2 regions of the Cronobacter dublinensis subsp. dublinensis LMG 23823 genome follow, and region 1 is predicted to be linked to the other one. Evidence: predicted binding sites of a transcription regulator. Region 1 holds the regulator's gene; the other holds the start of a gene.
The links. Region 1 encodes Fur, which represses iron uptake genes when iron is present. Its sites were predicted from a motif close to ATAATAATGAGAACNACTATCAA; they were not measured.
Positions count from the first base shown of each region.

Region 2: exbB (tol-pal system-associated acyl-CoA thioesterase) is a predicted target of Fur. The motif match lies at 2,249-2,271, and genes of this name have one in related genera.

Region 1 covers NZ_CP012266.1:1,349,828-1,354,132, forward strand. Annotated here, with positions in the region: gene AFK67_RS06175 (beta-N-acetylhexosaminidase) at 1-1,279, shown strand, start outside; gene AFK67_RS06180 (helix-turn-helix domain-containing protein) at 1,337-1,948, opposite strand; gene fur (ferric iron uptake transcriptional regulator) at 2,272-2,724, opposite strand; gene fldA (flavodoxin FldA) at 3,014-3,544, opposite strand; gene ybfE (LexA regulated protein) at 3,706-3,987, opposite strand; gene ybfF (esterase) at 4,115-4,305, opposite strand, start outside.
Region 2 covers NZ_CP012266.1:3,805,205-3,809,509, reverse strand. Annotated here, with positions in the region: gene AFK67_RS17620 (AraC family transcriptional regulator) at 1-94, shown strand, start outside; gene yghB (DedA family general envelope maintenance protein YghB) at 123-776, opposite strand; gene metC (cystathionine beta-lyase) at 895-2,082, opposite strand; gene exbB (tol-pal system-associated acyl-CoA thioesterase) at 2,332-3,072, shown strand; gene exbD (TonB system transport protein ExbD) at 3,079-3,504, shown strand; gene AFK67_RS17595 (SDR family oxidoreductase) at 3,585-4,305, opposite strand, start outside.

The DNA.
Region 1 (4,305 bases):
ACGCTACGATCGGCTGGCGAAGGCGGGTAAACCCGACGAGGCGAATGCGTACCGCCTGCTCGACCCGCAGGATACGTCGGTCACCACCGGCGTGCAGTATTACAACCGCACCGGCTACCTCAACCCATGCCTCGACGCTTCGCGCCGTTTTGTGGACAAAGTCATCAGCGAAATTCAGCAGATGCACCGGGAGGCCGGGCAGCCGCTCACGACCTGGCATTTTGGCGGCGATGAGGCGAAAAATATCTACCTTGGCACCGGTTACACCGATAAAACGAAACCGGAAGCCGGGAAGGGGATTATCGATAAAGGTCGCCAGGATAAGCCCTGGGCGCGCTCGCCGGTGTGTCAGAAGATGGTGCAGGACGGCGTGGTCGCCGATGTCGAACATCTCTCCAGCTACTTTGGCGTTGAGGTCAGCAAGCTTGTGAAAGCGCACGGCATCGACACCATGCAGGCCTGGCAGGATGGCCTCAAGGATGCGAAAGACGCCGGCGCCTTTGCGACCTCGCACGTTAACGTGAACTTCTGGGACACCCTTTACTGGGGCGGTTTTGACAGCGTCAACGACTGGGCGAATAAAGGTTTCCGTGTGGTGGTTTCTAACCCGGATTATGTCTACCTGGATTTCCCGAACGAAGTGAATCCGGCGGAGAGCGGCTACTACTGGGGCACGCGTTTCAGCGATGAGCGGAAGATTTTCAGCTTCGCGCCGGATAACCTGCCGCAGAACGCCGAGACATCGGTCGATCGCGACGGCAACACGTTCAGCGCCAAATCCGACAAGCCCTGGCCGGGCGCGTATGGCCTCTCGGCGCAGCTCTGGAGCGAAGTGGTGCGCACCGATAAACAGATGGAGTACATGATGTACCCACGTCTGCTGGCCGTTGCGGAGCGCGCCTGGCACCGCGCCGCCTGGGAACAGGATTATCAGGCGGGCCGCGAGTATAAAGGCGGTGAAACGCATCAGGTTGACGTGAAAGCGCTGCAACGAGACTGGACGCGCTTTGCGAATCTGCTCGGCAGCCGCGAATTGCCGAAGCTTGAAAAAGCAGGCGTGCAGTTCCGTCTGCCGGTGCCCGGCGCGCGCATTAACGCAGGCGTATTGCAGATGAACACCAGCCTGCCTGGCGTGACGGTAGAGTATTCCACCGATGGCGGCGCGCGCTGGCAGCGCTATGACGCCGCGCAACCGCCGGGCGTCACGGGCGACGTGCAGGTGCGCAGCGTCAGCCACGACGGCAAACGTTACAGCCGGACGGAGCACCTGCAGCCGTAACGGCATAATAAAAAAGCCAGCCTCCGGGCTGGCTTTTAGGTTTATCGGGGCGGCGTATTACGGCGCGTCAGGCAGGGAATGCACGGCTAGCAGCTTACCTTTACTGATTTCAATATGTTTCGCGCTGCGCAACTGAGAAAGGGTTTTCATTACCATACTGCGGGAAAGATTGGTTTTTTTAACAATATAATCTGCGACGTTAATCCGGTTACGCATAAACTCATCCATCGCGGCCAGACATTCGATATTGGCTTTAATCATACTAAAGCTGTTTCTGCCGAGCATAATCTCTTCGCGATAGCAAAGCATATTAATTATCCATGAGGACAAAACCAGGAGATGTAACTGGCAGTGATTTTTTTCAATTTCCTGCATGAAATAATCAAAAGGAATTAACTGATAATGACATTCTGAATCCGCCTGTAATTTTGCGAATTGGGATTTACCTAAATTTCTGGCCAGGCCCAGTACCGACGGGGCGCTGCTTTTTTCCAGCAGCAGCCGGTCGCTCTGGCGCATCAGCGAGAACTGACCGCCGCGTATGATACAGATTTCCCCGTCCCGCAGCGGGATCAGCGTATTTTTCTCCGCACGAGACCAGTTACCGTAACTATTGAAAATATCAGCAATGCGATAAATCTCAGCAAGGGGTTTGGAGGGTAATACCATATTGGTTACCTTGTTTAAAATAAAATTATGTCGTTGCTGTATCTTAATGGATGCTTTTTTATTGCTGCAATAAGGGGCAGGGAAGAGGAAATGAACAATCGTGATAATTCGTTGCCTAACTGATTGACCGGTAAAGACATTTATCTTTTCTGAATTTCAATTTAATAAAATAGATATGGTTTAATTAAGCATTGTACGCTGTATTAAAATACGCAGCGCAGTGTTTTTTATCTAAAATAGTACAGCTGTATTTTCAGTCTCTGGTTTTCAGACAATAAAAAAGCCGACACAGGTCGGCTTTGGAGCAGGCGGTATGACGAGCGTTATTTCTCGCCGACCTCGTGCGCGTGTTCGTTTTCGCGGCAGTCGCCATCGGCACAGTGACCGTACAGATAGAGGCTGTGGTTAGTCAGGCGGATGCCGTGACGCGTCGCGATTTCACGCTGACGAGCTTCAATAGATTCATCGCTGAATTCGATCACTTTGCCGCAATCGAGGCAGATCAGGTGATCGTGATGATGCTGTTGCGTCAGCTCGAAAACGGATTTACCGCCTTCGAAGTTGTGACGGGTGACAATGCCGGCATCGTCGAACTGGTTCAGTACGCGATAGACCGTGGCAAGGCCAATCTCTTCACCCATGTCAATCAGACGCTTATAAAGGTCTTCCGCACTGACATGATGATTGACCGGTTCCTGCAGCACTTCGAGGATTTTTAATCGAGGAAGCGTGACTTTCAGGCCGGCCTTCTTTAATGCGGTATTGTTGTCAGTCATGCGGAATCTGTCCTGTTGCTTAACGACTCGTCCCGAAAGGGAGCGATACATCGGATACGCCGAAGATGAATGCGTCTCATTATAGAACTGACATGCCTAAATGAAAACCGCAAGCACCCGGCAAAAAAGAGCTTAAAAATCGTGGACCCGCCAGCGTTTTTAACGTGAAGGCCTGATAATTAAGGAAGCCATTGTACAGCGTAGTGAGGGAAAGTTAAAAATTTGTAGCAATTATTTTCATTGCTTTTATCTATCAACCGGCGCGGACGGCCGCCCGCGCCGTTTATCATCAGGCGTTGATGATTTCCTGCAGGTGCAGCTCTTCAGAAACCTGCTTCACCCACTTCTCAACGCGTTCTGCGGTGAGCTCCGGCTGGCGATCTTCGTCAATCGCGAGGCCGACGAAGTGATCGTCATCCGCCAGACCTTTGGACGCTTCGAAGTGATAACCTTCGGTCGGCCAGTGGCCAACGATAGTCGCGCCGCGCGGCTCGATAATATCGCGAATGGTGCCCAGCGCGTCGCAGAAGTATTCCGCGTAATCTTCCTGGTCGCCGCAGCCGAACAGCGCAACCAGCTTACCGTTGAAGTCAATTTCTTCCAGCGTCGGGAAAAAGTCGTCCCAGTCGCACTGCGCTTCACCGTAGTACCAGGTCGGGATGCCAAGCAGAAGAATATCGAACGCTTCCAGATCCTCTTTGCTGCTTTTAGCAATGTCATGCACTTCAGCAACGTCTTTCCCGAGCTGTTTCTGGATAATTTTTGCGATATTTTCGGTGTTGCCGGTGTCGCTGCCGAAAAAGATGCCTACGATTGCCATAAGAAGAATAACCTCTTGAATCTAAATGTGATGGTGCTGGCATAACGCCCACAGATAGGGCAATCATAGCAGAACAGGCGAAGGTGCGGAAACGGTATCAGGCGCCGGGTGCACTCTCTGCTACATTGCCCCGTCCTTTTGGGTAAAATTCAGACCAGACCTTACTCCTGCAAGGCCTGCAGCTGAGCGAGGAGCATGGCTTCAATCAGCTCGCTGCGGCTGATATTACGCGCCTGCGCCAGATGATTCAGCGCGTCCACGGCGTCGGCGTTCAGCTTCAGCTCCACGCGCTTAAGCCCGCGAACTTTGTCGCGCTTAAGCTGGTTGCGCTTATTGATGCGCAGCTGTTCATCTCGCGACAGCGGATTGGTTTTCGGTCTGCCCGGACGGCGTTCATCCGCGAAGAGATCGAGCGTTGTGCGGTCCGTTTGTTCTTTTGCCATGGTATGAGTATAGACAGGGGAAACAGGCTGTCGGGGCGGTCCCGACGGTATTTCAGCGCGCCATCATACATGAGGCAGCGAAGCGCGCCAACGCATCCGGCGCGCGACGGCGCCGGTCGGTCTGTTTTTAATCAGTTTCCAGGAAACGACGGATAGCGCGTACCACCGCCTGCGGTTTTTCGGCATGAACCCAGTGACCGGCCCCCGCGATAACGTGCGCGCGGGCCTGCGGGAATTGCGCCAGCAGCGCCTCGCGGTGCGCTTCTTCCACATAAGGCGACGCGCCGCCGCGAATAAACAGCGCCGGGCCGTGCCAGG
Region 2 (4,305 bases), 2.0 Mb from region 1:
GTATGAGAGCGCGTCGCAGTTTAGTCGGGAGTTCAAACGTTATTTCGGCGTCACGCCGGGAGAGGACGCCGCGCGGATGCGCGCGATGGCGTGAGCGGAGCTGGCGCTCCGCCCGAGGTCATTCAGCTTGTTTTTTTCTTCACTACCACCACGATGGCGCCGAGCAGGCCCATGACCAGCAGCGCGATGGGCAGGATCATGAGAAACGTCATGACCTGATCCTCATGGCGTTTAACGAACGGGATCATACTGATGGCATAGCCAAGGCCGGTGACCACGCCGACCCAAATCAGGGCGCTCAGCCAGTTGAAAATCTGGAAGCGGCGGTTAGAGAGGCCGGAGATGCCCGCCATTGTCGGCAGCAAGGTACGCACAAAAGCCAGGAAACGCCCGGTCAGCAGCGCCAGCAGACCATGGCGGTCGAACATGCAGGTGGCGCGGTGGTGGTATTTTGCCGGTAACTGCGCGAGCCAGCCGCGCACGAGGCGGGTATTGCCGAGCCATCGCCCCTGAACATAGCTCAGCCAGCAGCCGAGGCTCGCCGCCGAGGTGAGGATCACAAGCGTCGGCACAAAGTCCATCACGCCCTGGGCTATCATCGCGCCCGCCAGCAGGAGCAGGCTGTCGCCCGGTAAAAACGAGGCCGGCAGCAGACCGTTTTCTAAAAACAGCGTGGCAAACATCACGCACCAGACAACGCCAACGACATGCGGGTCCGCCAGCGCGGCAAAATCGTGATGCCAGAGCGCAGCGATAATATCCTGGATAACAGCCATGGGAGATCCTGTGGAACAGCGGAATTGTGCTTATTGTACCCTTAAATGGACCGGCACATCTGCATTACAGGTTCAACAAACCCTCTCTTTTCCTGGGATAACGGCGTTTTTTTTCACTTCAGGCGATGCGATGAAAGCCTGCGTCCAGATCGGCGATTAAATCTTCGACATTTTCAAGCCCGATGTGCAGGCGCACCAGCGTGCCGGTGAAGTCGACGCCGCCCGCCGGACGAATCGCCGCCAGCTCTTCGGGCTGATTGGCGAGGATCAGCGATTCATAGCCGCCCCAGGAGTACGCCATGCTGAAATGGGTGAAATTATCCAGATAACGCGCGAATTCCGTCTCGCTCAAACGTCTGTCGAGAATAAAAGAGAACAGGCCGCTGGCGCCGCTAAAATCGCGCTGCCAGAATTCATGGCCTTTGCTGCCGGGCAGCGCCGGATGGTTGACGCGCGCCACCTGCGGATGCGCCGCCAGCCATTGTGCGATTTTCAGCGCGCTTTCGTGATGCTGACGCAGGCGCACGGCAAGGGTGCGCAGGCCGCGGCTGGTGACATACGCCGTGTCGGCATCCACCATCTGGCCCATCAGGTAGGCGTTTTCGCGAAGCGTATCCCAGCAGCGGGCATTGGCGACGGCGGTGCCGATCATCGCGTCCGAATGGCCGACCAGATATTTAGTGCCTGCCTGAATAGAAATATCGACGCCGAAATCGAGCGCTTTGAACAGAATGCCCGCAGCCCAAGTGTTGTCCATCATAATAATGGCCTGCGGCGCGACGCGGCGCACCGCCGCGACAATCGCCGGGACGTCATGCACTTCCATCGTGATGGAGCCTGGCGACTCCAGAAACACGACTTTGGTGTTGGGCTGAATATGTTGCGCGATAGCCGCGCCCGCCAGCGGATCGAACCAGCTGGTGGTGACGCCGAGCTTCGCGAGAATTTTGGTGCAGAAATCCTGCGTCGGCTCATACGCGCTGTTGGTCACCAGCACATGGTCGCCCTGTTCAACAAACGCCAGAATAGTATTAGCGACCGCCGCTGCGCCGCACGGAAACAGCGCGCAGCCCGCGCCGCCTTCCAGCTCGCACATCGCCTCCTGAAGCGAAAAGTGGGTCAGGGTGCCGCGACGGCCATAAAACAGTTCCCCCTGCGCGCGCCCGGCGGTGGCCTGTTTTTTCGCCTCAACGCTCTCAAACACCAGCGATGACGCCCGCTGGATCACGCTGTTCACCGAACCTTGCGTGTAACGTTTCGCGCGTCCGGCATGGATGAGCGTCGTCTCGATGTGTTTGTCGGTCATGGAAGGCTCCTGTCTGAACGTCTGGATGTCTAAAACTACGTTACCACGGAAAATCCCCAGCGCCTCGCGCTGTTTTGCGTTTGGCGGGAAAGATGAAAAAACGTCATCTGCGCCGCTTTCCTGTCTGAGCGCAAAGAAAAAAAATGTGCGCTGGCGCACCATGCAAATACTAATGAGAACTACTATCAATTCGATGTCATTTTGATATCATTGTGAGCAGTTTTGTGACTTTCGTCCTGGAGATGCAGAGTGGGAAATAATTTGATGCAGACGGATCTCTCCGTCTGGGGCATGTATCAGCATGCCGACATCGTGGTGAAAATTGTCATGATCGGCCTCATCCTGGCCTCCGTCGTGACCTGGGCGATCTTCTTTAGCAAAAGCGTTGAGCTCGCCGGTCACAAGCGCCGCCTCAAACGCGAGCAGCAGGAGCTGGCAGGCGCCCGCACGCTGAACGACGCGCGCGAGATGGCCGAGCGTTTCGGCCCGAAAAGCCTCAGCGCCCGTCTGATTGACGAAGCGCAGAACGAGCGTGAGCTCTCGGCAGGCAGCGAAGATAACGAAGGCATTAAAGAGCGCACCGGTTTTCGTCTTGAGCGTCGCGTGGCGGCGGCAGGGCGTCACATGGGGCGCGGCAACGGCTATCTCGCCACTATCGGCGCGATTTCTCCGTTCGTCGGCCTGTTCGGCACCGTGTGGGGCATCATGAACAGCTTTATCGGCATCGCCCAGTCGCAGACCACCAACCTTGCGGTCGTGGCGCCGGGTATCGCCGAAGCGCTGCTGGCGACGGCCATTGGTCTTATCGCCGCGATCCCGGCCGTGGTTATCTACAACATTTTTGCGCGCACCATCGGCAGCTATAAAGCGACGCTCGGTGATGTCGCGGCACAGGTGCTGCTGCTGCAAAGCCGCGATCTGGATCTCGAGGCGAGCGCGCAGGCGCAGCCGCAGCCGGTACGTACTGCTCAGAAACTGCGTTTAGGTTAATGCCCTATGGCGATGCGTCTTAACGAAAATCTGGATGATAACGGCGAAATGCACGAAATTAACGTCACGCCGTTTATCGACGTGATGCTGGTGCTGCTGATTATCTTTATGGTGGCCGCGCCGCTCGCGACCGTCGATGTGAAGGTGAATCTGCCGGCGGCGTCGAGCCAGCCGCAGCCGCGCCCGGAAAAGCCGGTCTATCTGTCGGTGAAAGCGGATAAAACGATGTTTATCGGCAACGACCCGGTTACCCGCGACACGATGGTCGGCGCGCTGGACGCGCAGACCGGCGGCAAGAAAGACACCACGATTTTCTTTCGCGCCGACAAAACGGTCGACTACGAAACCATGATGAGCGTGATGGATACGCTACATCAGGCGGGCTATCTGAAAATCGGCCTGGTCGGTCAGGAAGTGACGAAAGCGAAGTAACGCTTAAGCCTTCAGATAACCCTTCAGATAAAGAAAAAGCGCGGCACAGGCCGCGCTTTTTTATGCTCCATCGCCGGGCGTTAACTCAGGTGCTCGCCGCCGGTCACGCCGTGAACTTCGGCGGTGACGTAGCTCGACTCCTGGCTTGCCAGATAGACGTAAATCGGCGCAAGCTCGGCGGGCTGACCGGCGCGTTTAAGCGGCGTCTGCTGGCCGAACTGCGGGATTTTCTCCTGCGGCTGACCGCCACAGATTTGCAGCGGCGTCCAGATAGGGCCTGGGGCCACGATATTCACGCGAATGCCTTTCTCGGCCACCTGTTTCGCAAGGCCGCGGCTGTAGTTCAGGATAGCGGCCTTGGTAGAGGCGTAATCCAGCAGGTGCGGACTCGGCTGATATGCCTGAATGGACGACGTCGTAATAATGCTCGCCCCCGGTTTCAGGTGCGGCAGCGCCTCCTGGGTTATCCAGAACAGCGCGAACACGTTGGTCGCATAGGTTTTCTGAAACTGTTCGCTGGTGAGATCCGCAATATCTTCAACGGCGGTCTGCTTACCGGCCACCAGCGCCAGAATATCCAGCCCGCCCAGTTCTTTAATGGCGCGATGCACCAGCTCACGGGCGAATTTCTCATCGGTCAGATCGCCTGGGATCAGCACCGCTTTGCGGCCTGCCTCTTCAATCAGCGCTTTGACCTCTTCGGCGTCCTGCTGCTCGTCCGGGAGGTAGTTCAGCACCACGTCCGCGCCTTCTCGCGCGTAAGCAATGGCGGCAGCGCGTCCGATGCCGGAATCGCCCCCT